DNA from 4 places in the Halanaerobium sehlinense genome. Region 2 is predicted to be linked to each of the others. Evidence: riboswitches for the same ligand, from Rfam matches in the RefSeq annotation. Region 2 holds a riboswitch; each other region holds the start of a gene.
What was found. A riboswitch is a leader RNA that binds a small molecule or an ion and turns the genes downstream of it on or off. The one in region 2 is predicted to bind cyclic di-GMP.
Positions count from the first base shown of each region.

Region 1: another riboswitch for cyclic di-GMP. It lies ahead of ACZ446_RS08070 (GspE/PulE family protein); the one in region 2 lies ahead of ACZ446_RS10870 (hypothetical protein).
Region 3: another riboswitch for cyclic di-GMP. It lies ahead of ACZ446_RS06730 (hypothetical protein); the one in region 2 lies ahead of ACZ446_RS10870 (hypothetical protein).
Region 4: another riboswitch for cyclic di-GMP. It lies ahead of ACZ446_RS00390 (methyl-accepting chemotaxis protein); the one in region 2 lies ahead of ACZ446_RS10870 (hypothetical protein).

Region 1 is NZ_AP042442.1:1,673,407-1,680,922, forward strand. It holds gene ACZ446_RS08060 (type II secretion system F family protein) at 1-273, opposite strand, end outside; gene ACZ446_RS08065 (type IV pilus twitching motility protein PilT) at 305-1,366, opposite strand; gene ACZ446_RS08070 (GspE/PulE family protein) at 1,390-3,090, opposite strand; cyclic di-GMP riboswitch class I at 3,280-3,363, opposite strand; gene ACZ446_RS08075 (shikimate dehydrogenase) at 3,432-4,328, opposite strand; gene ACZ446_RS08080 (Crp/Fnr family transcriptional regulator) at 4,460-5,152, opposite strand; gene ACZ446_RS08085 (Fur family transcriptional regulator) at 5,234-5,662, opposite strand; gene ACZ446_RS08090 (AbrB/MazE/SpoVT family DNA-binding domain-containing protein) at 5,864-6,118, shown strand; gene ACZ446_RS08095 (cell wall hydrolase) at 6,235-6,876, opposite strand; gene ACZ446_RS08100 (DUF4911 domain-containing protein) at 7,180-7,401, opposite strand; gene ACZ446_RS08105 (peptidase U32 family protein) at 7,403-7,516, opposite strand, start outside.
Region 2 is NZ_AP042442.1:2,233,377-2,240,892, reverse strand. It holds gene ACZ446_RS10905 (SNF2-related protein) at 1-175, shown strand, start outside; gene ACZ446_RS10900 (nitroreductase family protein) at 233-1,003, shown strand; gene rihC (ribonucleoside hydrolase RihC) at 1,017-1,931, shown strand; gene ACZ446_RS10890 (DUF2905 domain-containing protein) at 2,015-2,248, shown strand; gene ACZ446_RS10885 (aldo/keto reductase) at 2,386-3,222, shown strand; gene ACZ446_RS10880 (alkaline phosphatase) at 3,399-4,757, shown strand; gene ACZ446_RS10875 (hypothetical protein) at 4,989-5,369, shown strand; cyclic di-GMP riboswitch class I at 5,510-5,585, shown strand; gene ACZ446_RS10870 (hypothetical protein) at 5,597-6,115, shown strand; gene ACZ446_RS10865 (DUF3006 domain-containing protein) at 6,142-6,360, opposite strand; gene ACZ446_RS10860 (MBL fold metallo-hydrolase) at 6,449-7,516, opposite strand, start outside.
Region 3 is NZ_AP042442.1:1,400,382-1,407,897, reverse strand. It holds gene ACZ446_RS06745 (AAA family ATPase) at 1-2,482, opposite strand, end outside; gene ACZ446_RS06740 (metallophosphoesterase family protein) at 2,483-3,802, opposite strand; gene ACZ446_RS06735 (hypothetical protein) at 3,817-4,287, opposite strand; cyclic di-GMP riboswitch class I at 4,445-4,519, shown strand; gene ACZ446_RS06730 (hypothetical protein) at 4,562-4,813, shown strand; gene ACZ446_RS06725 (DUF4870 domain-containing protein) at 4,896-5,252, opposite strand; gene ACZ446_RS06720 (pyruvate carboxylase) at 5,512-7,516, opposite strand, start outside.
Region 4 is NZ_AP042442.1:74,387-81,902, reverse strand. It holds gene ACZ446_RS00395 (PAS domain S-box protein) at 1-600, opposite strand, end outside; gene ACZ446_RS00390 (methyl-accepting chemotaxis protein) at 829-2,793, opposite strand; cyclic di-GMP riboswitch class I at 3,022-3,107, opposite strand; gene ACZ446_RS00385 (sensor domain-containing diguanylate cyclase) at 3,201-4,373, opposite strand; gene ACZ446_RS00380 (PAS domain S-box protein) at 4,590-6,623, opposite strand; gene ACZ446_RS00375 (methyl-accepting chemotaxis protein) at 6,819-7,516, opposite strand, start outside.

The DNA.
Region 1 (7,516 bases), 560 kb from region 2:
AGCTGCAACTAAAACAGAAAGTCTCTGAGCAAAATTTGCAAGCTCTGAAATTTTATATCCACCACCAAAAATATTAAACTCAGATAGATTTATATCCTTAGTTAGTCTTGATTCTTTTTGCTCTCCAGCACTTTCAACTGCTTTAATTGATACAGCATGTAAATTTTTTTCTCTTAATTGTTTAGCAGCATCTTCTCTGCTTACTGCTTCTAAATTCCCATTCAAAACCTGTCCTGACTGTCCACGAGCCTTATAACTATAAAGTTGAGCCATTTTGCACCTCCCTTAACTTAGAAGATTAAAACTAACGAAGTTTTTCATTAACATATTTAATATCATTACAGTAATGTAAAACTGATTCTCTTGATATTTTTCCCCGCTGATATAGTTTTAGAAGAGAATTATCCATAGTCATCATATTATAACGGCCGCCAGTTTGAATTGCCGAATAAATCTGATTAGTTTTACCTTCACGAATAATATTTCTGATAGCCGATGTCGCCATCATTATTTCAAAAGCTGCAACTCTTTCGCCCTGATCCCTGGTTGGAACTAACTGCTGGGCTATTACAGCACTGATCACTGAAGCAAGCTGTATTTTTATTTGATCCTGCTGAGCAGCTGGAAAAACATCAATAATCCTATCAATAGTTGCTGGTGCACTATTTGTATGCAATGTAGCCAGTACTAAATGTCCAGTTTCTGCAGCTTCTAGTGCAATCTGAATTGTCTCTAAATCTCTCATTTCTCCTACTAAAATCACATCAGGATCCTGTCTAAGACAGGCTCTTAATCCTTTTTTAAAATTATTAGTATCACTACCGACTTCTCGCTGATGAACAAGGCTTTTATTATGTTTATGAAGATATTCTATTGGATCTTCTAAAGTCATTATATGAGCCTGACGGTTTTGATTTATCTCATTAATTATCGCTGCTTGTGTTGTGGATTTACCACTCCCAGTTGGGCCAGTGCTTAAAACAAGCCCCATTCTTTGATAAGCAAATTTTTTAAAAATTTCAGGTAAATTCATTGAATCAATTGTTGGAACTTTGTTTGGAATAATTCTTAGTGCAATTCCAACACTTCCTCTTTGATGATAGGCGTTAACTCTAAATCTAGATGTACCAGGAATTCTATATGAAAAATCTAGTTCTCCTTTTTCTTTAAATTCTTTATACTGTTTATCATTCATCATTTTTTTTGCTAAATTTTCAGTATCTTCAACACTTACTTCTCCATTATACTTAGTATAGGGTTTAAGTTTTCCATTTTTTCTAATGTACGGAGGAGAAAATACTGTTAAATGAAGATCAGAAATCTGATCTTCTTGGGATACTATTTTTAATAGCTCTTCAAACTCCAATAACATCACTCCCCAATCCTACGTTAATATATAATCCTTTCAACTTCAGAAACATCTGTTTCTCCTGCTTTAATTTTTGCAATTCCATCTTCTTTTAAAGTTATCATTCCATTCTCTTTGGCATATTCACTAATCTTTTCTTTAGAAATATTATCACTTATCATTTCCTTAACCTTATTATCTATTTCAAAAATTTCTTGAATTGCTAAACGTCCATCATATCCAGTATTATTACATTTTTTGCAACCAACTGAAAAATATGCTTCTTCAATTTCTGGATCTCCTAAGTATTTTAAATCCGGTCTGTCCAGTTTTCTTTTTTCTTTACAGTGAGGACAGAGCCTCCTTACAAGTCTCTGAGCCACGACACCATTTAAAGAAGCAGCTACAAGATAGGGTGCTAGTCCCATATCAATCAATCGTGTAATTGAACTAACTGCATCATTTGTGTGTAAAGTACTAAAAACCAGATGCCCAGTCAAAGCAGAGCGAACTGCTATTTCTGCAGTTTCTTCATCTCTCATTTCTCCAATCATAATTATATCTGGATCCTGTCTTAAAATTGATCTCAGTGTTTTAGCAAAAGTTAATCCTGCTTTTACCTTAGCCTGAACCTGATTAATACCAGGAATTTGATATTCAACCGGATCTTCAATTGTAACCATATTAATTTTAGGACTATTAAGTTCATTTAAAGCTGCAAAAAGAGTTGTTGACTTTCCACTCCCAGTTGGTCCAGTTAATAACAGAACCCCATTTGGCTTTTTAATTAAATTTCCAAATTTAACTCTATTATAATCTGATAATCCTAAATTATCTAAATCTAAAAGATTCGTATTTCTCGCTAAAAGACGAATAACCACTTTTTCTCCTCTAACAGTAGGTAAGGTAGAAACACGCATATCTAAATTTTCCCCTTTGAAAATCATCTTGATTCGGCCATCCTGAGGAACACGATGTTCAGTAATATCTAGATTAGCAATAATTTTAATTCTTGAAACTAATGCTCTATGCGAAGATTTAGGTGCAGTCATTTCTTTTTTTAAAACACCATCTATTCTAAATCTAACTCTAATATTATTTTCTTCAGGCTCGATATGAATATCACTTGCACCTTTTTGATAGGCCTTAGAAATAATATAATTTGCCAATTTAATTATTGGTGCTTCATCAACCATCTCTCTTAGTTCAGCTTCTTCATATATTTCTTCGTTTTGGTTATCAGATACCTCTTCTACGTCATCTAAATTGAAATCTTCAAAAATATTAGAAATATCTATATCTTGATTACCATAAAGTCTGTCTATAGCTGAACGAATTTGATTAGGTGCTCCATAAAGTGGCTCAATTGTTAAATTGCTTAACATTTCTAAATCATCAATTGCTACTAAATCTGTTGGGTCTGCCATAACAACTTTTAGTTTACTCTCACCCTTTTTTTCAATCGGAACTGCTAAATATCTTCTAGCAATATTTTCAGGTATTAAATTTGAAAGCGAAGGATCAAAAAAGTATTTATCTAAATCTGCATGAGGAATTCCTCTTTGAAATTCTAAAACCTCAATTAGAGATTCTTCTCTAACATATCCAAGTTCAACTAAAACTTCACCAATTTTTTTGTCAGTATCCTTTAGCTTTTCTAAAGCCGAATCCAACTGTTCTCTAGTTATATATTCATGATCTAATAAAAGTTCTCCTAATTTTTTTCGATTCTTAAAAGCCAAATTATCACCTCACAATAAAAATTTTGTCGACTTTTGAAATATTTTGTAAATCTTTTTGCTGTTATAGTAAAATTCGACAGAGTTTTAATTTTTCCTGCAAAATTTTAATTAAATTTTAATCTTTTTGATAATTTAAGTTTATAAAGCAAAAAATTGCCATAAGTTGATTCACTTTGGCAATTTTACACCTGAGGCAAACATAACTATCATAGGTTTCCCCTTAGACTTATGTCTTTGCGTCACAGCCTTTAGACTGCTTTGCTTTTAATATTTAATTTATATTTTTTTTGTCTTAATTAAATTATAAAATAATTTTTTTTGAAAAACATTACCTAAAAGTATTATTTTTCGGTATCAGCTTCAATTTTAGTTACTGCTTCCTCTGCTATCTGATACCACTTTTTCTTGGGCGGCATTTCCTGGGTCCAGAGCTTAAATGAAGCCTCTGCCTGATAAATCAGAGTCGGCAGCCCGTTTCCAATCTGGGCTCCTCTTTTTTCTGCTTCTTTTAAAATTTCGGTCTTTAAAGGATTATAGACCAGATCGATTACCAGCTGTTCCTCGTGTAAATAATCTGGATTAATAACCAATTTATTCTTAATATTATTACTATACATCCCGACAGGGGTAGTATCAACTACCAAATCAGCCGCTTTTAGAGGTTCTGCATATTCCTGCTCTTCCAAACTGCAGAAATCAATATTTTGCTTAGGATTATCTTCTCTGAAAAGTCCTGCTAATTCTTCCGCATTTTCTACAGTCCGGTTAATTATAGTAATATCTGCTAAGTCAAGCTGAATCAGTGCTGCAATTACTGCTCTAGCTGCTCCGCCAGCTCCAATTACAACGGCTCTTTTATCTTTAGCTACAAAACCTGATTCTTCTACCTGACGCTGAAACCCAATCACATCAGTATTATAACCTGTTAAGCGCCCTCTTCTATTTAAAACAGTATTAACCGCTCCTGAGGCTCTTGCCAGAGAAGAAAATCCATTTAAGTAGGGAATTATGCTTTCCTTATAAGGAATTGTAACATTCCAGCCCGAGAAACCTAAGGTTTTTAAAGAATTAATATATTCCTCCAGGTTCTTTTCTTTTGTTTCCAGCATTAAATAAATTGCATTCAATCCTAAATCTCTAAATCCATTATTATGCAGGGATGGAGAAATTGAATGGCTTAAAGTTTTACCTAATAAACCATATAACTTTGTTTCACTATCTGGTATAAAAATACTCATCTTCTGCCTCCTAAAATCTTATAAATATTAGAATCTTATTAATTAAAAAGTTAAAACACGCTGGACTTAAATACCAGCGTGTCTGTTATGTATTTTCTCAGACCACTGGAATATTTAACTCCAGTTTTCAATTAAAATATTGTTTGAAGTCTTTCTCCCAGTGATTCGAAATCCTTAATTATAATTTTTCTTTTTTTAATGGTGATCATGCCGTCATCTATGAATTTATTCATCAGTTTGGTTACAGTCACCCGAGAGGAACCAATTAAATTGGCAATTTCCTGGTGAGTTAGAACCAGATCAATGACAGTTCCTTCATCAATTTCACGGCCAAAATCTTCTGCCAGGCGGGAAAGCAAACTGGCTAATCTGCCTGCAGCATCCTGAAACACCAATTCTCTCACCTGACTTGTTAAGAGGCGTGTTTTTTTGGATAGAGCCTCAATGATTTTAATTGCCAGAGAAGGTCTTTCGGTAATCAGCTTTTCCATCTCATTCCAGGGAATAATTAAAAGACGGGCATCATCCATTACCTCTGCTGTTAAAGGGTGAGGATCTTCGTCAAATAGTGATAACTCGCCAAAAATATCTCCCTCCTGCAGAATAGTTAAAACTTTTTCCTTACCTTCTGCTGAAAGCATGGAAAGTTTAACTTTACCATTAACTAAGAAATATAATTTTTTTACACTGTCATTTTCAAAAAAGATGACTTCATCTTTTTCGTAAAGTTTAGCATAAGAATTTTTGCATAATAATTCTAATTCTTCTGGATCAAGGTTTTGAAAAACAATTAAATCTTTTAAGCACTGTTTTGTTTCTTCCATATCTAAACCTACCTCTCTTTGGTTCTATATTATTATTATTCTCTATTAATGAATAAATTCCTTTTTTCTTAATAAATTTCTTTACTTACAATCTTTGCAATAACCATAAAATCTTAATTTATGTTCTGTAACCTTAAAATCATACTTGGCTTCCAGCTCTGATTCTAAATAATCTATATCTTCATCACTAAATTCTACCAGCCTGCCGCAGTTTTTACAGATCATATGGTGGTGATGTGATTCTTCTAAATATAATTCATAGATACGGGAATCTTCATTAAAATCATGGATATTTACTATTTCTAATTTATGCATTAATTCCAGGCTTCTATAAATAGTAGCCATTCCAATATCCTTATCTTTTTTCTTAACAGCTTCAAACAGATCCTCAGCTGTAAAGTGCCAGTTCTTGTTTTCCAGAATAGTTTCTAAAATAATTTCTCGCTGTCTGGTCAATTTATAATTATTTTCGGCTAATTTTCGCTTAAACTTTTCTTTTAAATTCTCCATAATTAACACCTCTTTTAAATGACTATTTACATTCTATCATAAATTTCCACAGATATTAATAATTTTTTTGAATTTTTCCGCTTGAATATCCATTTTTTACTTAAGAAAATAACTTTTGGCTATTGACTACGGGTCTATTTAATTATATAATGTAATAAATAGAAATATTTTGTCGAAATATGTTAAGAAAGGAGAATTAACATGAAATCTACTGGTATCGTCCGTAAAATTGATGATTTGGGTAGAATGGTAATTCCAATTGAGCTCAGAAAAACTATGAATATCAATAAAAAAGATCCTATGGAAATTTTTGTTGATGAAGAAAAAATTATTCTAAAAAAATATGAGCCAGCCTGCATATTCTGTGGTAGTGCAGATGACACTATAGAATATAAGGGTAGAACTATCTGTGGTGAGTGTATGGAGAATATGAAAGAACTACAGGCAGAAAAATAAAATTTTACCCAAATAACAAAAATTGGATAACAATCTCTTAAAAAAATAGCACCCTAACAGGTGCTATTCTTTTATTTAACTGTCATTTTTATTTTAAATATAATCTTTTTATATTCTTATCTTAAAAATACATGTCCACCAATTCTGGTTACAAAGTTTCTCTGGGATATCCAGGCTGTATTTGTAGCCACATCCGGATTATAGAAATAGATTGAACCCATTGTTGGATCATAACCTAATAAAGCTGCTCTAGCTGCCTGCAGTTCTTCTTCTCCAGGATAATAATTAGCCTGTCCGTCCATTAAACTACTGAACTGTCCTTTTTGCAAAATAACATCTCTAATCGTATTGGGAAAGTGGCTGCTCTTAATTCTATTTAAGATTACCGAACCAACTGCTACTTTACCCTTGAAATCCTCACCTCTGGCCTCTCCATGAATTATTCTGGCCAGTAATATTATGTCATCTCTTGATATGTTGTAATTTAATTCTGCCTCTAATTGCGGCATTTTTTTAAATGAACTCTGACCAAAAACTCCATCAATCTGAAGCTTATTGTCTCTCTGGAATTTTTTTACGGCTGCAACTGTGCCACCACCGTAGATACCATCTATGCTTCCCTGATAATAATTTAACTGACTTAATTTCTGCTGTAAAACTGCTACATCTATTCCTTCGTCGCCTCTGCTCAACGCCCTGCTTCCAAATTCAGCTAAATCCAGAGCCTCTACTTCCTTGAGATTGACAAAAGACACCATTATGAGGAGTAACATGACCGAGATCAAAACTTTATTCCTGCTCAGCATGATATATTACCTCCCTTTTGTAAACTGATAGTAAAATGTATAATATAATCTTCCTCCTTTAATCTGCTTCCAACTTAAACTTATTTGCTTATAAGCTTATTAATAATTATATGTGATTATCAACTTAATAATAAACAATTAACTGCAGCTTGTCAAATGTTCTTATTTTACAATTTTGATAGTCAATTATTATTAGCTTAAGATGCTTGTTAAGTCGGGAACCAAAATTAAAATTCAGACTTTTATGAACTTAATTTATTCTTCAGAAATTAATTCAACTTTAAATTGCTGCCCTAAATCAGCCATTACTTCTTTAACTTCTTTTTTGGTACCTTCAGTGACATCAATCCAGATTTGACCTGGATTATCATGGTCGACATTAACCGTCCCAATTCCTTCATAGGCCTTAATTATCATATCAATATAATTAATTTCTGTAGGGTCAACCTCATATCTTAGTTTTAGAGTATCCTTCATTCTAATTCTCCTTCTGACGTCGGAGTAGAGAACCAGCTGGAACTTCCTCAGCTAGTGGTATTTTAATCAGCTGTTTTGGATGAGGAGCCGCCGCAATTTCTGCTCCCTCTTCATC
Region 2 (7,516 bases):
GGGTCAGGAAAATAGAGTTATGGTCTATAAGCTAATCACCAGAGGTACAGTTGAAGAAAAAATGTTAAAACTGCAGCAGCGAAAACAAAACTTATTCAACAATATTATTGAAAATAATGTTAATCCAATTAAAGCTATCAGCTGGGAAGATATCCAGGAACTACTTTCATATTAATTTTGAAATTTGATTTAATAAAATATGTTGATTAATTAGAGGGAGATGAGATTTAAGATGGTAGAAAATTTGACAGATGAATTAAAAAAAGACCTTTATCAATCAATTTACAAACGAAAATCAATTAGAAAATATAAAAAAGAAAAATTGAGTGACCAGCAGCTTCTAGATATCAATAGATTTTTAAAGCAGGTTTCAGTTTTAGATTCAGAAATTAAATATGAAACCAAAATTGTAGACTCAGATGCTGTTAAAAGTCTGATGCCTATTAAATCACCTCATTATCTGCAGTTTTTTTCAGAAACTAAGGGAGATTATCTTTTAAATGCAGGTTTTATTCTACAGCAGCTTGATTTATATTTGGCTGCAAATAATTTAGGCAGCTGCTGGTTTGGTATGGCTAAGCCTAAGAAAGATCAGATAGCAGAATCGGAGTTGGAATATGTAATTACTTTAGTTTTTGGAAAGCCTGATGAAGAAAATCATCGAGATTCAGTTGAAGATTTTGAACGTAAATCACTCTCTGAAATAAAAAGAGGTAAAAATCATTATGATCTTTTGGAAGCAGTAAGACTTGCACCTTCTGCAACAAATGGTCAACCCTGGTTTTTAATTTCAGAAGAAGCGCAAATTCATCTTTATCAAAAAGATCCCAATTTCATTAAGAAATTTTTCTACCAAAGAATGAATAAGCTTGATATGGGTATAGCTCTGGCTCACCTCTGGCTCGTAGCAGATCATCATAATAAAAATTTTAAAATTGAAAAGTTAGCTGAAAGTCCGGCTGAAGTTGAAGGATATAATTATTTATGTACGGTAAAATTGTAAGGGAGATGATTAGATGAAAAGAAACATAATAATAGATACTGATCCAGGAATAGATGATGCAGCAGCTTTAACAATTGCTTTGAATAATCCGGATCTGAAAGTTGAAATGATGAGCACAGTTGCCGGTAATGTTAATTTAGATTATACAACAGAAAATGCAAAAAAAATCCTTGATTTTTTTGCGAAGGATATTCCGCTGGCAGCTGGGAATTCAATACCTCTTTTAAGAGACTATGAGGATGCAAGTCAGTTTCATGGGGAAACAGGAATGAGTGGTTATGATTTTCCAGAAAGCAGCCGTAAGCTGCTGCCTGAACATGCTGTTCTAGAGATAAAAAATAGAATTTTAGCTGCTGAAAATAAGATTACTTTAGTTACTATTGGTCCTCTCACAAATGCAGCTTTACTTTTAACAATGTACCCAGAAGTCAAAGCAAAAATTGAAGAAGTTGTAATTATGGGTGGCTCAACAGTTGGGGGCAATACTAATTCTGCAGCTGAATTTAATATAAAGGTTGATCCACATGCTGCTCAAATGGTAGTTAATTCTGGACTTAAAGTTACTATTTTTGGACTTAGAGTAACCTCCAGGGCGCTTTTAAATAAAAAAGATATTGAAGCAATAAAAGAGCTGGGCGAGGCGGGTGAAATGCTCTATTCATTATTTACCCATTATCGGGGTGGTGATCTAAAAAAGACTGGTTTAATGATGCATGATATCTGCACTATTTGTTATCTATTACGGCCTGATATTTTTGAATTTCAGGAAACTCATTTAGAAGTTGCTCTAGATGGTCCTGCCGCTGGTGCTACGGTAGCTGATTTAGCAGCAAGGTATACAGATGAAAAAAATGTGAAACTGGCTGTTGAAATTGATCAAAAAGAGTTTAGAGACTGGGTAATGGCTGAAATCAAGAAGCTTAAATAAATGTATGTTAAAACAGGAAATTTTATGAGAAAATATGATATTTTTATCTCATTTTAAAAGTTAAAAGGAGGGAGTTCTGGTAGATGGAAGAATATAAAACTATTGGTCTATTATTGATAATAGCAGCTGTTGTAATAGCTTTAATTGGAGCAGTAATCTACTTTGGTGGAGCTTCACTTTCCTGGTTTGGTAATTTACCTGGTGATCTAAAAGTAGAGCACAAAAATTTTACTTTTTATTTTCCAATGGCTACAATGCTTGTCCTGAGTCTTATTTTAAGTATAATAATCAAGATTATTTTATATTTTTTTAGTTGAGCTTTGTTGACCAAAAAGAGTTGAATAGTGCAGGCAAAAAAATTAAAAAAAGGATTTTGTTCTTAAATCTTTAATTATATTAAAGTGGATAGTCTAACAATTTTATTTGAGATAAAATTCAAAGGAGGAATAAAAATATGATTCCAACTAGAAAATTAAAAACAGGTGATGAAATTCCAGTTATCGCTTATGGTACATGGGACATTGCTGAAGAGAATGTGGGAGAAAAGGTAGAAATTGCAGTAAAATCAGGTTATAACCACATTGACACAGCTGAAGGCTACCATAATGAAGCTGGAATTGGTGAATTTTTAAAGAATTATGATCGGGAAGAGTTATTTATAACTTCGAAAGTGCTGCCTTCTAACTTAAATTATGAAAGCGTTATCAAGGCCTGTAAGCGTTCTTTAAAAAAATTAGGAACAGACTATCTTGATTTATATTTAATTCACTGGCCTAATCCAGCTATTTCACTAAGAGAAACTTTACAGGCGATGAAATATCTTCGTGATCAGGGTCTGGTAAAAAACATAGGAGTCAGCAACTTTTCAGCTTATCAGTTGAATTTTGCTTTAAAAATCACTCCGGTACCAATTACTGTAAACCAAATCGAAATACATCCCTGGTTATATCAAAAAGAGCAAAAAGAACTACTGGAACTCTGTCAGCAGAATGATATAGTTGTAGAGGCCTCAGCTCCACTGGCCAGAACAGAAGTTTTAAAAGATGAAACAATTGTAGAATTAGCTGATAAATATGATAAATCGCCAGCTCAAGTTGTTTTAAAGTGGGAACTTCAAAAAGGTATTGTTCCACTGCCTAAGTCAAAAAGTGAAGGTCATATCAAAGAGAATTTAGATCTATTTGACTGGGAACTTGCAGCAGATGATATAGCAAAAATTGATAATATTGATCAGCACAAGCGAATATATATGATAAATCTAGATGATGACACTTATGGAATTAGTTCTTAAATTTGAAAATCTAAGTTTAACCTGGGTATCCTGTGAAAATGCAGGGTACCTATTTTTTTGCAATTCACAAAAAAATCAGAAAAAAAGAAGGACTTCAATAACTTGTATTGAATAGTATTAAATAGACAGACATCAGTCGTCTGACAAACAAAAATTTAAAGGAGGAATTTAGATTTATGTTTAAAAAATCAAGAAAATTAATGCTGGGTATGACTTTGTTTTTAGTTTTAGCTCTGGCTTTTACTGGAGCAGCACAGGCTGAAGTAAAAAACGTCATTCTCTTAATTGGTGATGGTATGGGTATTGGTCAGATTGATATGGCCCGTTATTTCGCCGGTGGCAAGGATCATGAACTGGAATTAATGAAACTGCCTGAAACAGGTATAATGATGACCAGCTCTACAGAAGGTGTAACAGATTCAGCTGCAGCTGGTACTGCAATGGCAACAGGCCGCAAGGTTTATAATGGTGCAATTGCCATGAACAAAAATGGTGCAGAACTGGATTCGGTCTTAGACTTTGCTCAGGTTAGAAACAAAGCTACAGGAGTTATCAGTACAAATATGGTAACTGACGCAACACCAGCTGCTTTTATCGCCTCAGTTGAAGATAGAGGCATGGGTGGAGCAATTGCTAAACAGGCTATTGCAAATGGTGTAGATGTAATGCTCGGTGGTGGCCGTGAAGATTTCATGGAAGAAGAAGCAGGAGAAGACTTGATTGCTAAGGCAAAGAAAGAGGGTTATCAGTATGTTTCTGATAAAACTCAGTTAGAAAAAGTTATTGCAATGGATGGAAAGCTGCTGGGGCTCTTTAATGAATCTTATATGAACTATATTAATGACCGTGATGATCTTGGGTCACAAGAACCTTCATTTGAAGCCATGACAAGAAAAGCAATTGAAGTCCTATCTGAAGATGAAGATGGATTTTTCTTAATGGCAGAGGGAGCTCGTATTGATCATGCAGCACACGCAGCAGATGTTCCTGGTGTTGTAGCAGAAACTCTTGATTTTGACAAAGGTGTAAAAGCAGCAGTTGATTTTGCTAAAGAGAATGGAGATACTTTAGTAATTGTAACTGCAGACCATGAAACTTTAGGGTTTTCTGTAACTGAGCCAATTAATAAAGAAGCTTTAATGAATATCGATGTTTCTCCAGAATATATGGCTTCTCAAATGACTAGAAAAGAAAATGGTAAGGGTTATACTGCAGCAAGTGTTAAGTCTGTTTTTGAAGAATATGCTGATATCTCTTTAACTGATGCAGAAGTTGCTAGATTCAATGAACTAATTCTTGATGATGAAGGAAATATTAAGTATTCATATCTTGTAGGATATGAAATTGGTTCAATCATAGCTAATGAGTATCAGGCAGGAGTAGTTAACACTTATATTAGAGCTAATTCTTCTACTGGGGGGCATACTCTTAACTCAGTCCCAGTATTTGCTTATGGTGAAGGTGCAGAAGCATTTAATGGTATGATGCAGAATACTGAATTCTCTAAACTGCTATTTGAATCAATGCGCCCATAAACAGCTAAAAACAAAAATTAAATAGTAATAATTAAATAGATTTAATAAATGGTGGTAGGTTATAAAAAACTTACCATCATTTTTTTATGAGACTATTAATTTAACTGCTCAAAACAATAATTTTTAATTTTATCTTCACTAATCTGACTCGTTCTGTTATAATTAAACTAGTTCGTTATCTAAAAATTGACTTGAAAAGAGAATTTGAATAATTTAATTAAGGGGTTTATAATGAAAAAATATTTTGTTTTAATGATTTCACTGTTATTGTTTTTAGGAATTAGTACAGCGGCAGCAGCTCAACCTAAAAGCAGCTGGGAAAAGAGTTTTCAAAAAGAATTTAGTGGATTAGGCTACTCAATTCAAAATTCTTGGGATTCAGAAATGGAAAATCAGACTGAAATAAATAGTGAAGCGGATAATAAAGCTTCTGTTAAGCAAATTGGCAGCGGAAATAGTGCTTTAATTGTACAGAATGGTAATTTGAATAGTGCTTCTATAACTCAAATTGGAGAAAGCAATAGAGCAGTGATCAAGCAGTTTTCTGATCGTGATAATGCTGTGATTAAACAAAGAGGCAGTAATAATAAAGCTGTTATTATTCAAAAATAATCTAATTTAGTAGGCCTTAATCAGCCTATTTTTGTTCATTTGATTTGCTAGAGAATTAAGTGATATTTTAGCAAAATAAAGATTGCTAATAAGAATTTTATTATATATAATATAAGCTAATAAAAGAATTTAATAGCTTCTTTTATAAAAGGTAAACTTATCGTGAGGTAAGGACACAAAGCTGAGGATCTCAATATGAGATAGCCGGCTGCTAAAAGGAGGAAATAATGAAATTTAATTTAGAAGCAAGCATTTTAAAGATTATTGTTTTATTAATTTTGGCTTTAAGTCTTTTTTCTATAGTCGTTTTTGCAGAATCTATTAGTGGTGAAGATTTACAAATTGAAAAAAATGCTTCTGTAAGTGCAGCAATACCGCCTTTTCAAAAAGTTAATATTGTTGAGCTTAAGAATTTTAATGATAAATTTTTAATAGATAATTATAAAGAGGCTGGAGAAATAATTGTTGAAGATGCTTTGGTGATTGAAGTTTTTAGTAATGCAGACTGGAATTTACGATTGAATAATAGAAATATCTATTCCGAATTAATGATCAAAAAGAGTGATCAAAGTAATCTAGAATGGCAAAAACTAAATTCAACTACTGCTAAATTTCTAGGAAGACAAGGTATTCAAAAAATAAGTTTTGATCTGAAATATATTTTAGATCATAGACCTAAAGTGAAAATTGGAAGGAATAATTTAGGTTTTGATTTAAGATTTAGTATAGAACCAATTTTATATTAAAATAACTGAGAAAAACAGAGCTGATATCAGCTCTGTTTCTTTTTTAACTTATCTAAAAGGCTGCCCACTCTTTTTTCGGCAGCTTTTTTTTCATCTTCTTTTAATTTGAAACTGATTTCTAAGATGCTTCCTTCTTCTGCAGCTGCTGGAAGTTCTGATACTGGTAGAAAAAAATCTTCTTTTTCCTGAGGTCGAATTAAAAGTCTTGCTTTTCCATTTTCAATTTTATCAACTGTTACTTTCATTTGATCATTCCTCCTATTTAGTAGTTATTGATATCTAGATTAATTTCTCTAATTATTTAACATTAGTTATCCCCACCATCCAAATAAGTTAATTGATAGTTATTTTATCCTGCCAGCGATCAAATTTATAATCATCAATACCATTAATTTTTTTGATTTCTTCAAGTTTTTCAAAAGGACCATGTTCACTTCGATATTTTATAATTTTCTTAGCTGTTGCTGGTCCAATTCCCCAGAGCTTATCTAAAACAGCCGCCTCAGCTGTATTAATATTGATCAATGCTGTTTCTGTTTTTGGGGCATTATTACTTTTTGAATCAAATTCTGCTCCAGCTATTATATTATCTGAAATTCTTTCTGTTTTTACGGTATGGTTTCTACCATCAGCTGTAATTACAATGTTTCCATTTAAATCATTTCTAAATAGATTGGCTCCTGTGCTTTGGTACAGTTTAATTATTTTTGCTTTTGGGTGATCATAATTGTTATCAGAGCCAACTTGAATTACTGCAGTTTTTGGCTTTAAACTTTTTACCCAGGCTGCTGAGCTAGAAGTATCACTACCGTGATGAGGAACCTTGATTATATCAGCTTTTAGATTTGGATTTTTTCTTAACAATTCTTTTTCTACTTCCTTTTCAATATCTCCTGTAAATAAGAAGCTTTGCTGACCATATTTCAAGAGAAAAACCAGCGAAGAATTATTTAAATCGTACTGATCAAGATTTTGGTCTGGGTGTAGAAAGTGAATTTTAATATCTCCAATATTTAATTTATCTCCCTGACGAGGGGTATCAAAATTAATATTTTCCTGATCTATTTTGATTAAATAATCTTCATAAGTTTTAGAGCTGTGGACTTTACCACTGTCAAGGACAGCAGTGACCTCAAAACTGTCTATAATATCTACCAGTCCTCCGATATGATCAGCATGAGGATGAGTGCTAATTATATAATCCAGCTTTTTGATGTTTCGATTTTTTAGATAATTAATTATTTGAGCGGCCACTATATCTGCTCGATCACCACCATCAACTAAAATATTATGCCCCCCTGGTTCTTCAATCAAAATCGAATCACCCTGGCCAACATCTATAAAATGAACTTTTAGGTTTTGAGCTGTTGTATTGAAGCTTAGAGAAAAAAGCAGTAAAAT
Region 3 (7,516 bases), 830 kb from region 2:
ATTTTTTATAGTAATTATCAGTAATTTCAGCTAAAATATTTGCAGCGGGTTTTAATAATTTTTCTTCTGCTTTTTCTACCATTCGCTTTCTTAATTTCTTTAAAATAAAATAAACACTTTTATTTACAGCATATCTCTGAGCTTTTTTTTCTAAATTATTCTGGGCCTGATTAAGCTTCAATTGCGCGTTTTCGATCTTTGTTGAGCTGGAAAGTGCCTCTATTTTATTTTTCAAAGTAGTTATTTTTTCTTCTAAACTCTCTTTTTTCTTTTTTAATAACTGAAGCTCTTTTTCACGTGATTTCTTTTCTGCTTCGACTGCATCAGCTGAGGAAAAATCATGATATAAGTTTAGAAAAAGTTGATAATATGTTTCATCAGAATCTTTTTCATTTAGAATTTTTTTTGTTTTATCTGAGGCTAAAAGAATATGTTCTATTTGAGACTTTTGCTTATCATAATCTTTTTTTATTTTTTGGTAATCAGCTGCCGATTCTGCTTTTTGGCGGTAAAGCTCCAGGCGCAATTCCAGCTTTTTTTCGCTTTCTAAATCACCTAAAAAATCTAAAATCTCACTTTGTAAAAGCTCAAATTCTTTTTCTTTTTCCAAATATTCTTCAGCAGATTGTTTTATTTTAGACAATTGATTCAGATCTTTAAACAAAAATTGAGACTTAGAAATTAAATCAACAGTTTCAGTTTCTGCAGCAGCACTAAGGTCAAGTTGATCATTGAAGTAATCAGCTGCCTCTTTAATTAAATCATATATTTCTCTTAATTCAAACAGTATTTCATCTTTAAGTTTAAATTTCTCCTCTTCTTCTATTTTTAGCTTTTTATATCTTCTTTTTTTATCCTTAATTTCTAAAAAATATGATCTTAAATAATTTAAATTTTCATCAGCTTCAACATTTTTTATTCCTAATAAATTAGCATAATTAATTAAATTATTTTGGACTTTTTTTAGTTCCTTAGTTTTTTCTGTAAGCTGCTTTCGATACGAATTCAATTTATTCTTCTTCTGGGTGAGCTCTATTTCTAATTTATCAGCTTTTTCTTTTTCCAATTTAGAACTTTTATAATAAGAACTATAATAAATGAAAACAAAGCCGGCAATTAATAGAGAAAAATATTTAATTTGGCTGTAACTTATAATAAAAGAAGAGCTCAAAACCAGAATTGATAAAGCTAAACCATAATAAGTATTTTTTAAAATTGAAGCAGGACTTTTATAGTCATAGTCATTTATATTAGCTTTAATATTTTTTACTTCAGCATCTAATTTATCAATTTCTCCTTTTATATTATTTACTGCTGTCTTTAAACTTTCATTTCTGCTTAAATTATCATTAAACTTTTCTGTTTCAATTAAATCCAAATTTATTTTATCAAGCTTTATTAAGGGCTGCTGCCAGCTGTAATTTAGATTTTCTAGTTCTAGAGTTAAAGTCTGATATTCATTACTAATTTTGTTCTTTTGTTTTTTTAAATTTTTTATTTTTTCATTAATCAGGTCAATTTTTTGCTGCTGATTATTTATTTTGGAGCTATTATTTTTTATAAATTCTAGAAAATCATCTAATTTATTAGCTTTTATTGACTTATATAAATCATTTTTATTAGATTTCATTTTGTTTTTTATTGAAACAAGTTTTTGCTGATAACTTTCAATTTGCTCAAGTTCCAGATATTCTTCATTTTCCTTAACTGATGACTGCTCTATTTCAACCTGTAAATTCTCTATTTTTGTAAGAGTAGGATAATTATTTTTGAGCAGATCAAGCAGGAAAATTTGATTTTCACTTTCAGTTATTTCTTTATCTACTGTTTCCAGTTTATCTTTTGAAACTTTCAATTCTTCTTTTTTTTGATTAAACTCTTTAATCTCTAATAATGCCTGATCTCTTAATGACTCAGCTTCCTCAATTTCTTTAAAATAGGGCTTAAATGAAGCAACTGAAGGATCACCAAGAGTACCTCCTATATTTTTAGCATAATTATAATATTTATCTGCCAACTCTGGAACTTTAACTAATTCTGACAGACCAGCACCAAGAAGAATTGAGTATAAGCGTTTTTCTCTCTTTTTACCTTTTGCAATTTTAGATAACTGCTGCAGTTCGTCAAGGGTAATAGTAAAAAGTTGTTGGTAGCTCAGCTGGTCTAAGTAATTAAAAAGTTCTGGAGCTTTGACTTTATTTTGTTTTTCATCTAAAATCTTAGGGGCAGCATAACCCTCTAAATACAAGCTGTAATTTCTATAATCTCTCTCAATTTCAGCCTCAATATAATATTGATTGCTGGCTGGAGGAATTGACTTATTCTGTGGCAGACCAAATGGTAGATGGCGCAAAAGTTTTAAAAAGCTGCTCTTGCCGGCTCTATTATGACCACCAATTACAACCAGGTTATTAGAAATATCCTCTAAATTTTGGTTATTAAATATTCCAAAATCACGAATATAAATATTTTTATAAAACATTTAATCTCCGCCTTCTATTAATTCAGATATAATTATCTTTTCTGCTTCTTCTAAAATATCTGCCCGTATTTTTTGATCCGCAAAAAATTTATGATTTTCCCTATCTTCGGGATTCTGATCTCCCTGCCAGATCTGACCCCACTCAGCAGCTAATTCCCTTTTTAATTCTGGATCGGTTAAAATATCATTTATTAACTGGTCAATATTTTGGTAAAGTTCACTGCTTTTTTTAAGCTCTTCTAAATTCTTTATAGGAGCTGTAGTTCTAAAAACTAAAGAATGCAGCCAGAGATTTGGACTTTCTCCTCTAAATCTGCTTCTGATATCTTTTAAAAGTGTTTCTTCAAGCTCATCTCGATTAGCATCTAGATGTCGATGAATTCCAGTTCTACCCTTAATATATAATCGAACTATCACAGCCTTAGTCTTAAAAGTTTGAGACTCGTTTTTCAGTCTAAGATTTTCGATAGATTTGTCCAATCTGATCTTTAAAAGCTGCAGCAGCTGACTAATATTATCAAGTTCTTCATATTTTTCTAAATCAATTTCGATTTTTTTGAAAACAACAGGAGCCAGTGGAATAAACTTTTCTTTAACTTTTAAATTAGAATCAACTTCTATTAAAAGAGCTCCTTTATTACCTTCTTCACTAATATCATGAGCCTGCAGAGTACCAGAAAAATTTATTGATGGTTTATGATTGAGCTTTTGATATTGATGAATATGTCCCAAAGCCCAATAATGTATTTCATTTTTAGTCAACAGCTCACTTTTAGTTACAGGTACATAACGGTTATTATCCTTATTTAAAGCAGTATGCAGGAGAGCAATATTAAAGACTGAATTGTCCGGTGCTGTATAATAATTATACATTGTTCTATTCTCGAATTTTTGTCTGTAAGACTGCCCTAAAATTCTGGCTGCTAACTTTCCGTTCTTTAAAAATTCATAGCTTTCCACATTATCACTTGAAAAATATTTAACATTTTCAGGCAGCTCAAAAACTTCATTTTCTATCCCTGCTGGATCATGGTTGCCAGAAATAACAAATATTTTAATGTCATTTTTATTTAAGATTTCAGCCTGCTCTAAAAAGAAATGACTGGATTTAATTGATCTGGCTTCTCTGTCATAAAGATCTCCTGCAATTAAGATAAAATCAACATTTTCTGTCACTGCCAGTTCAACTAAATTTTGAAAAGCCTGCTCAGTTGCATCAAATAAAACTTTATCCACCTGAGTTTCAGAGGGAATATTGCAGCTTAATTTTTTGCCTAAGTGTATATCTGCTGTATGAATAAATTTAATATTTTTTGCCATTACTGCCTCCAAATTTAACTGTAGTCTCTTTCAGTTCTATTTTCCCATTTTACAAAAAACCAGGAAAAAACAAAGATTTCTACTGTATATTTAACTAATGCAATTCCATGTTCAACTAAGGTAGTATTGGTGTAAATTAAGCCTTCAATTGAACCCGGTATGGGAGCAGCTGCTCCTATAAAGGAAAAACCCCAGATTATAAAAAATAATTTTTGCCAGGCATAATCACTTTTAATAATATTGTCATAAAAGGGATATAAAATAAAGGCAAAAATAGCACCTCTAAAAATTTGAAAAACTGATGCTATCCTAAAAAGTTCAGGTTCTGATGCTTTAAAATCGTAATAAGCATCAATATTAGTAAATGAGACAACATAATTTTCAAAGTTTTTAAAAATAACCCCTATGAAAATATAAATTAAAACATGGACAAGAATGAAACGAATCGTAAAATAAACAAATCTTTTAGATGGTTTATGCATCATTATCCCCTTTTTTATTTTAGTATTTATTTAAAAGCAGATCTAGCCTCTTAATAATATTTCTATATTAAGTAATCAAATCCTGTAAAATATTTTATAATTTAGAATTAAAATTATTGACTAATATTAATCTTAGTAATATAATTATATATATGAAGGAGCATCCAAAAAGCAAAACATTTGCAAAAATGTCTCGCAAAGCTATGGACCCTTTTAGGGCCGCCAGGCTGCCAGATCTTCTCCTTAATTTTATGGTCTATAAAAAGGAGGTTATCTTATGAAAAGCTGGAATCGTTTACTGGCAGTTTTTTTGGTTTTGGTTCTTGTATTTAGTTTAACTCTCTCTGTACTGGCAATAATAGATCCGATCGATGACCCAGAAGACCCTGAAGAACCAGATCCACCTACAAAAGAAAAGGGTAATAATGGTGTTGGTAATGGACTTGATCCACAGCCACCTGGAGATCCAAAGGAAAATGATACAGATGAAAGTGATTTACCCCCTGGACAGCTGAAAAAAATTAAATAAAATTTAAGCAGCCTGTAGAGATTTAATTTCTACAGGCTTTTTTTATTACTAATTTTTTATTTGAAATTATAATTTTAGTTAGCTAATTTTTTTCTTTAAAACTTTCACCAAAAGTTAATTCCTCTGCTAAATCACCTATAAAAGGCAGCTTAAATACTTCACCATTGTAGGCTTTATACATCAGTAAAAACCAGAGAATAGTTCCAACAAAAGTTATTAAAGAAGAAATCATAACCCCAATTACCGGAATTACTAAAATTAAAGAAGAAGCTATAAACAAGGAAAAAAAGGTGATTAATGACTGCATCGCATGGAAACGAACATGATTGTTTTTCTTTTCAATAAATAGAAAAATCAAACCCGTAACCCAGATACCTGCATAGGCTAAAATTGACTCGATATTTTCATCAAGACCGAGACTGGTTTTTTTGTGATACATAAATTTGAGATAATTATCTGATTAGATAATATCTCTTCCCCCTTTCTTTCTCAGCTTTAGTTTATAAATTTTAATTAAGTTCTTCTAATCTTATTTTAACATAATCAAGCAAATTTAAAAAGCAGTAAATATTTTAAATAAGAAAGCCCGCCTGTTCTCTTTAAATTTGAGAATTCAGACGGGTAATTAAGTCAAAAAGTTTAGTTAACTTTTATAGCTAAACTTTAAGCTGATTATTATATATATTCTAAGTCTATATTTATTCTAACTCTAAGATTAATTCTCCTGATTCAAGCTGCTGACCTGCCTGAGCATGGATAGCTGCAACTGTACCAGCTGCAGGAGCAGTTATATTTGTTTCCATCTTCATAGCTTCCATAATCACTAAGCTCTGATTTTCTTCAACTTCTTCCCCTTCTTCAACTAAAATTTCAACAATATTACCGGGAAGACTGGCTCCAATTTCCATTTCATTATTAGGATCAGCCATCTGCTTAACCGCAGAATCAGCTTTGGCAGTGCTTGCTTCATCATAGATTTTTATCTCTCTTCTAAAACCATTTACCTCAAAAGCAAGTCTGCGGAAACCCTGGTCGTCAACTTTACCAATCTCTAATAATTTGACAACTAAAGTTTTACCTTCTTCAACTTTGATTTCACTTGTTTCACCTTCACGTAGCGCATGGAAGTATACATCACTACCCATATGACTGAGGTCACCATATTCTTCAAGGTAATCTAAATATTCTTTATAGACCTTTGGATAAAGTGCATATGCTAAAAGGTCCTTTTGAGTTGGTTCAAAATCATATTCTGATTTTAGTTCAGCTGCAGCTGCCTCAAAATCATAATCCTCAAGTAAAGTTCCAGCCCTAACTGTAATCGGTTCTTCCCCTTTAAGAACGATCTCCTGTATATCTTCCGGGAAACCTCCAGGAGGCTGACCAAGCATACCTTTAAAGTAAGCCTCAACTGAATCCGGGAAAGCCATATTTTTGGCCTTTTCGCAGATATTATCTGGTGTCAGATCATTTTTAACCATAAAGATTGCTAAATCTCCTACCATTTTAGAAGAAGGAGTAACCTTTGGTATATCACCCAACATAAAGTTAACCTTACGGTACATTTCCTTAAATTCTTTGAAACGGTGACCTAAACCAACACTCTCTACCTGTGGTTTTAAATTAGAATACTGACCTCCAGGGATTTCATATTTATAAATTTCGGCTGTACCTGACTTTAACTCAGATTCAAACTGGGAATAAACGGGTCTAACAGCACCCCAGTAATTTGAGATTTTCTGAATATCTTCAATATTCATTTCTGGGTCACGATAAGTATTAGTTAGAGCTGCTACAATTGAGTTAAGTGGTGGCTGACTTGTCAATCCTGCCATTGTATTAAAGGCGGTATCCACAATATCAACTCCTGCTTCAGCAGCCATTAAAAGGGTAGCTCCACCATTACCACTTGTATCATGAGTATGCAGGTGAATTGGAATAGAAATTTCAGCTTTTAAAGCTTTAATTAATTCATAGGCAGCATATGGTTTTAAAAGTCCAGCCATATCTTTAATTCCAAGAATATGTGCTCCCATTTCCTCTATTCCCTTAGCTAAATCTACATAGTAATCCAGATCATATTTAGCTCTTTTATCATCCAAAATGTCACCTGTATAACACATTGAAACTTCAGCAATTTTACCCTGTTTAACGACTTCATCTATAGAAACTTCCATTGCTGGCAGCCAGTTTAGAGAATCAAAAATCCGAAAGACATCTATACCAGCATCAGCAGCTTCTGCTACCAGATTACGAATTACATTATCCGGATAGTTCTTATATCCTACACCATTTGAACCTCTTAAAAGCATCTGGAATAAAATATTAGGTATTCTTTCTCGTAGACGTTCAATTCTTTCCCAGGGAGATTCTTTTAAGAATCGATAAGAAACATCAAAGGTTGCTCCTCCCCACATTTCAAGTGAGAATAGGTCCTTGGCTAAATGAGAAGTCGCTTCTGCAATCTTTTCCATATCTACAGTTCTCATTCTGGTTGCCATCAGTGACTGATGGGCATCTCTATAAGTTGTATCAGTTAAAAGAATTTCTTCCTTATTTTTAATCCAGTCTACAACTGCTTCCGGACCGCCCTGATCTAAGATCTGTTTTGTACCTTCCAAACCATTAATTTTTTCAAATTCAGGCACCTTGGGCACATCAAATTCTGGTTTTTTACCTCTTGTTTCATTAACAATTTTTTCA
Region 4 (7,516 bases), 690 kb from region 2:
GAATTCTTCCTCACTAATATAAGTTTTATTTTCAATATTTGATACAAGTTGAACCATATTTACAAATCTTTGATTAAGTAAGTTTATTTCTTCAAATGACTGTTCCAGCTCCTCATTCATTGCCATAACTTCCTCATTAAATACAGAAAGCTGTTCGTTTGATGAAGCAAGCTCCTCTTTTTGATCTCTTAGCTCTATTTCCTTTTCTTTTCTATCTGTAATATCAATAACAAAACCCTCGATTTTAGTATCACCACTGTTGTTAACAGAAACTACTTTTGCATTCATGCTTACCCATAATTTTTTACCATCAATTTTATAAGCCTGGTACTCAAAATTTTTGATTTCATTGTCTTTTTTTAATTTCTCTAAAAGTTTCTGCCTTTTTTTCGAATCAACATAAAAATCTTTGCTAAGATATTTGTATTCTTTTAAAATTTGCTCAACATCTTTAGCTCCCAGCATTTCTGCCATGCTGGAGTTAATATACTCAATTTTATCATTGAAGGTAGTTCTAAAAATTCCTATAGGAGCCTTATCAAGAAAATCAAAATATTCTTCTGACATATTCTTATATATACTACTGTCATTATCACTCACTGATTAACACTCCCTTTTTAATCTTTCTTTTCTTATTTTTGTTTTACATTCTAATAAAAAACTATTTAAGGCAACAACTTTACTATTAACTAATTCTTTATATCCATTAAAAATCATTTATTGCTTTAATTTATTAAATTAAGTTAGCTGACTATATTTTTAGAGACCATACCTTATTAAAAAGGTTTGGTCTCTAAAATGTATTAATAAAGTTTATATAGCTAAGACTTACAAGTTAAATTTATTGATCACTTCTGTTAAATCAACAGCCATTTTTGTTAAGTCTTCTGAGGCATTCACAATTTCTTCAGTAGAAGCACTCTGTTCCTCACTGGCAGCTGCTACCTCTTCTGCATTACTGGCTGCTTCTTCACTAACCGAAGCTATTTCTCTAATTGTTGCTTCAACATCTTTACCATTTGAACTTACTCTTTCTGAGCGATCATTAATATTTTCAATTAAATCTCTTAATCTTACAGCTGCTGAATTAATTTCTTCAAAAGACTTACCAGTATTTCTAATCGCATAAACACTGCCATTTACTACTTCTTCGGTAGCATCCATCCGATTAACTGCAGCTCCAACTCCATTTTGAATCTCTTTTACCAGGCCGCCAATCTGGTTTGTAGCATCTTCTGATTCTTCTGCTAACTGTCTTATCTCGTCAGCAACAACAGAAAACCCTCTTCCAGCTTCTCCTGCTCTGGCAGCTTCTATAGCAGCATTCAAAGCTAAAAGATTAGTTTGAGCAGCGATATTGTTAATTAACTCCACAATTTCTCCAATTTCATTTGATAAATCTCCCAAATTATTTATTGTTCCTGCTACCTCTTTAGTATTACCCCTAACATTTTCTATCTGTTCAACAGAGTTTTCTATTGAATCATTACCGTCTGCAATATTATTCATAACCTTATCTGCCTGGTCTTCCATATCTCTTGACATCAGAGTTACATTTTGAATCTGATCTATCAGTTCATCAATTTTGCTTGTTGTCTCTTCGACCTGAGCTGACTGTTCTTCTGCTCCAGATGCAACCTGCTGAATAGACTGACCAACCTGGGTTGCTGCAGTTGCTACTTCTTCACCTGAGGCTGAAAGTTCTTCACTTGAAGCTGAAAGATTCTCAGCAATTTCTGTAACTTTAGTAATTATCTCATTTAAATTTTCTTTCATTTTATTCAAGGAAGAAGCTAAAGTTCCTATTTCATCATCTCTATCTATTTTAACATCATCAAGTGCCAAATTACCTTTTGAAATTTCATTAGCCATAGAGACTGCTTTTAAAATTGGATTGGCAATATATCTGGCTATAAAATAAGTTGTAATCATACCTATGATTACAGCAATAACAGCAATCAAAATACTCATGTTCCTGGAAGTAACCAATTCTGCTAAAACATCACTCTCATCTGCTGTCATAGCTACAACCCAACCTCCAATCCCAACTGGAGCATAAGCCAATTCTTTTTCCACTCCAGTATATGTATATTCTCCAGTTCCAGACCCACCTTCTATCATTCTATCTGTTAAGTTTTGAAGTTCGGTCTGACCTGTTAAAACATCTGTATTACCTATATACTGTTCATCTGGATGAGCTATTGTTCTTTTTTCTTGATCAATGATCCATCCATAACCAAAACCATCAATCTCCATATTTTTAATTAAAGTCTGTAAATACTCACTTTTTACTGTAGCTCCCATTACTCCAAGCAGATTATTATTATCAATTATTGGGGCCGCAATAACAATAACTTTTTCACCAGAAATTCTACTTGTCATAGGAATAGAGATAGCTGTCTCCTTGGTTAATAATACTTCTTGAAAGTATAAGCGATCACTAATGTCAATACTACCCCCATTCAAGATATTTCCAGCACCATTAGTATCAACAATTAAAATAGATTCTATATTTGGGTTGTTAATCTGCGATAAGAATTCAGACTGCTCTAGCCAGTTCATAGATTTAATTTTTTCTGTATTTGAAAAGTCTTCTACTTGAGTTTCTAAGCCAGAAAGCCATTCGAAAATAATCTGTGCATTCTGTTCCGCACTGTTCAATGAGCTGTTAGCTGTCGAACTTTGGATAAGATCACTAATAAAATAGTTAAATGCAATAGAGGTACCAGCCATCAAAACCAAGATCATAACTGCAATGATAAGAACCATTTTCCCTTTTAAGCTTTTAAACATTTTACTCTCCCCTTGTCATGTTTTAATTAATTAATTAATAAAACACTTGAGACAAAGCTAAAAGTCTAATCATCTTTTCCAAGTAAAAAGTTTTAAAGTCAAGAAATTGTTAGGCCGCCTTATTAACAATCTTTATTAATAAAAGTAATAATTTTCCTTTATTAATAAAAAAATAAATACTTCTCGCTTAATTGCGTAGTATTTATTCAGTACTGTAACATTTTTATCACAGGCAACCTGGCAGTCATAGACTTAATTTCCTTAGACCCATAGCTTTGCGTCATCATTTTTCAATGATTTTGCCAAATATTTAATAAAATTAATTATATGTTAATTATATAACATACTTTTACAAAATAAAACACTAATTTTGAGACAAAATTTAACTTTTTTCGACAATCAACTATTTATAAATTATTTTTCTTCAATAATTTATCTTCATACATATTCTTATCAGCTTTATTAAATATTTCCTTAATATCTTGTTTAGAATTGCTTTTAACTGCTAAACCAATCCCAAAAGAAAGTTTATTCCCCTCAACATCAATCTTCTTGCTTTCTTCCCTAATTCTTTTTACAATTTTCTCAGCATTTTTTTTAGAAGTTTGGGGAAGAATAATTGCAAACTCATCACCGCCAAATCTAGCTAAAACATCTCCTTCTCTCAAGCTTGACCTAAGCACCTCTGCTGCTTTTTTTATTAATTTATCTCCAGCTAAATGACCGTAAACATCATTGATCATCTTCAGACCATTTACATCAATAACTAACATGCTTAATGGCAGCTCATCTTTATTATTAAGCCTCTTTAACTCCTGATCAAAATAAGCTCTATTGTATAGTCCGGTTAGCTGATCATTATAACTTAAGTACTCAAGCTTCTTTTCTTTAATTCGTAGCTTTGTTAAATCTACCTGCATCGATAAAATACCAGTTCCTCTATCAGGCAGTTTAATCTTAGTTTCCTTAAAATGAGTATAATAATGCTCTCCATTTTTATTAATATTATCAAGATTAAACTCTAAGTCCTCTCCTCCTAAAATGGTATCGATATGTTTTTTGGCCTGTTCAATTCGCTCTTCAGTAACTAACTTATTAAAAATATTATCTCCTACTAATTCATCTTTACTGAAACCAGTCATTTCACATAATTCCTCGTTAACTTCCAGAATATTACCTTCTGAATCTTCAACCAGCATCCCAATTGGAGCACTATTGAAGATTTTTTTATATTGTTTTTCCTTGGTTTTTAAAGCCAATTCAGCATTTTTTCTTTCAGTAATATTTTCATGCATAATTAATACTCCCGCAGCAAAGGGCGTTACTATCAGTTTAAACCAGGCATCCTCTTTAAGTAAACCATCCGGATATTCTAGCTCAAACTTATTTTCCCTATTTTCAATAACAGCTTTAATCCCGGATTTAATATCTGAAATTATTTCTGCAGAGACATTTTTGATTTTTTTAATAAGTTTTATATAGTTTAAGCCTACACTATTGTTCTTTATATTCTTTTCGATTTTTGAAACATATTTCTTCCAATCATCATTTATAAAAATTATTTCTAGATCTTTATTCAAAATCACACTCTTATATGCTAGAGAATTAAGAAAACACGGTGTGTCACAAAGCACTTTAATCACCTTCTAAAAATTTTATGAAATAATAATCTAAAGTTTATTATATCACTCAGCTTAATAAGGGTAAAGTTTAAAAAGGGGGGAAGCATTTTAATTTAATCAAATAAATTTCGAATTAAATTAATTTTCCAGTCATCGACATTTACTATAATGAAACTACTTTCTGCCCTTGTTTAGATACATATTCTGATCTGCTTTGTTAAAAATTTTATCTAAACTGCTGCTTTCGTCTATCATAACTTCAAACCCAAATGAAATTGATAAAGGTTTTTCTAAGTCTCTATCTTTATTAAATTGATTAATATTTTTCTGTAGTCTCTGGCAAAAACTTTTTGCTTCTTGATAATTGGTCATGGGTAAAATCATAGCAAATTCATCGCCGCCTATGCGGGCAATTATATCTTCTGTTCTGGCAGTTTTTTTCAATACTTCTGCTGTATTAATTAGATATTCATCACCCTTTTTATGCCCATAATTATCATTTATTTTTTTGAGTCCATCCAAATCTCCAATCACAATTGTTAGTGGATGCTGACGGGAAGAACTTAATCTTTTTAATTCATTTTCAAAATATCTTCTGTTGTATAAACCGGTCATTTCATCATGAAAAGAAAGATATTCTATCTGCTTTTCCTTCTTTTTCCTCTCAGTTATGTCTCTATACAATCCATATATTCCAATCTGACCATTTTCTAATTTAATTGGAAAGCCCTGCAGATGAATATTAATCCTATCACCATTTTTTGTTTTTCTTATACTTTCGGCCTCAACTTTTTTTCCTTTTTTAACATCCTCAGTATATTTTTTGCCCGATTTTGATAACTCTTCCGGTAGGATAAAGTCATCAACATTCTTGTTTAAAAGCTCTGACTGTTTAAATCCAAATAAAGATTCAAATTTTTTGTTAACCTTAATTACCCGATGACTTTTATTTAAAAGAACTATTGCCTCTGTTGAATTATTAAAGAGCTGTTCAAAGTATGCTTTTTGTTCTTTAAGTTTTTCTTCTTGAATCTTTCTTTCAGTTATATCAATACCTGTTGCTACAATATATTTTATCTTATTCTCACTATTTAAAATAATATTATTGGACCATAGAATCAATTTTTCTTCTCCATCTTTTGTCAGCCAGTAATTTTCATGTTCATTAGGATAGTCTTCATTTTTTAGTAGTTTAAATTTTTTTATAATTTCCTGCTTTTCTTTTTCTTTTATAAATAAATCCAAAACTTCCTTGCCTTTAACCTCTTCTTCTTTATAGCCTGTAAGTTTTTCGCAAGCTTTATTAAAAAGAATTATTTTTCCTTTAGAATCTATTAATATAACAAGACTACTTTGAACCTCTAAAATTGTTGAAAGAAAATCTTTCTGTTCTTTTATCTTTCCCTGGGCATATATTCTATCCAGTGAGGCTGTAACATGAGATATTAAAATTTCTGCCAGTTCTAAATCTTTTTCACTAAAGGCATTTTTTTCAGAAGCTGCTGCCTGAAAAACACCATAGCTGCCAATAGGAATGCTTATCCCTGATTTAAAAATATTTTTTATAGAGACAGCTTCAAAGCTATTATGAATATCATCAACAATAATACTTTTTCCTTCATTATAAGTTTTAGCAGCTATGCTCTTTTCCGAAATTGATATTTTATCCTGTTTAAAATCACTTGAAGAAGCTAATGGTATAAATTCTCCCTCTTTTGCCAGTATAACATTACAGAGATTAAATTCTAAGAGGCTTTCAGCTGCTTTTACAGTCATTTTACATATTTCTTTTTCTTTTATTAAATCCTTAAATTCTACAGCTATCTTATGCAACTCTTTAACCACATATTCTTTTTCTTTTTGATCTGTAATATCTTCAGCTGAGCAGACGACATAATCCACCTGCCCATTTTTATTTAATTTAGGATTTTTAGTTATTGCAAGTAATCTTTTCTCACCCTGATGATTCTTTAACCATTCTTCTGTTTTAATCTTTTTCTTTTTATTAAAGACTTTTTTATTGCTCAAACTACATATTTGAACCTCTTTATCAGACATAAAATTTTTTAACTCCTTATTTTCTATATCTGATTTATTGACTCCTAAAAACTCTGCGTGGGCCTGATTTGCTTTTCCATAAGTAAAAGGATCTTTTAGATACCAGACCTGAGTTTCAATTGTATCCAGTATCATATTTATCTCTTTCATATTTGCTCACCTCACATTACAGCTTATCCTGAAATAATAATAGTTATTAATAATTATATTCTATACAACTATCTAAATCCCTTTATAAATCATTGATTACCAGTATCATAGGATAGAAAAACCGTCCCGAGAAAAAGGGACGGTAAAATAAGTAATATTTACTTTAATAAGTTAGCAAGGTGAAAGTTAGCTACTTTATAATTCAAACTTGTCCAGATCAGATTCAAGATTTTCAGCTATTTTAGCCAACCTATCTGCACTGCTTGATATTTCTTCAGTAGCTGCGAGTTGTTCTTCCCCATTAGCTGCAACCTGCTGACTGCTGGCAGCAAATTCTTCACTTACAGATGCGACTTCGCTCATTGAATTTTCAAGATAATCACTGTTGTTTGCCATTTTTTGAGAATTATTTTTTAACTTTTTAACTATTTTTCTAAATTGGTCTGATGCTGCTTCAATTTGATCAAAAACTTCTTCAGTACTATTAATTGCATCAACACTTTCTTCTACAGTTTCAGCGTTTTCTTCCATTCTATCAACAGCTTTCTCCACCTCAGACTGAATTTCATTAATGATTTTTGTTATTTTCTCGGTAGCTTTAGATGATTCTTCAGCTAACTCTCTAATTTCATCTGCTACAACTGAAAAACCTCTGCCTGCTTCTCCAGCCCGAGCGGCCTCAATAGCTGCATTAAGTGCTAGTAAATTAGTTTGTTCTGAGATGTTACTAATAAATTCAACAATTTTGCCAATCTGTTTTGATAATTTGTCTAAAGCAGAAATTGTATTTGCCACCTCTTCAGAATCATTCTTTACCTCATTGACTTTGGAAATTGTCAGATCAACTTTTCTATTTCCCTGATCTATATTTCTAACCACTCGTTTTGAAGCCT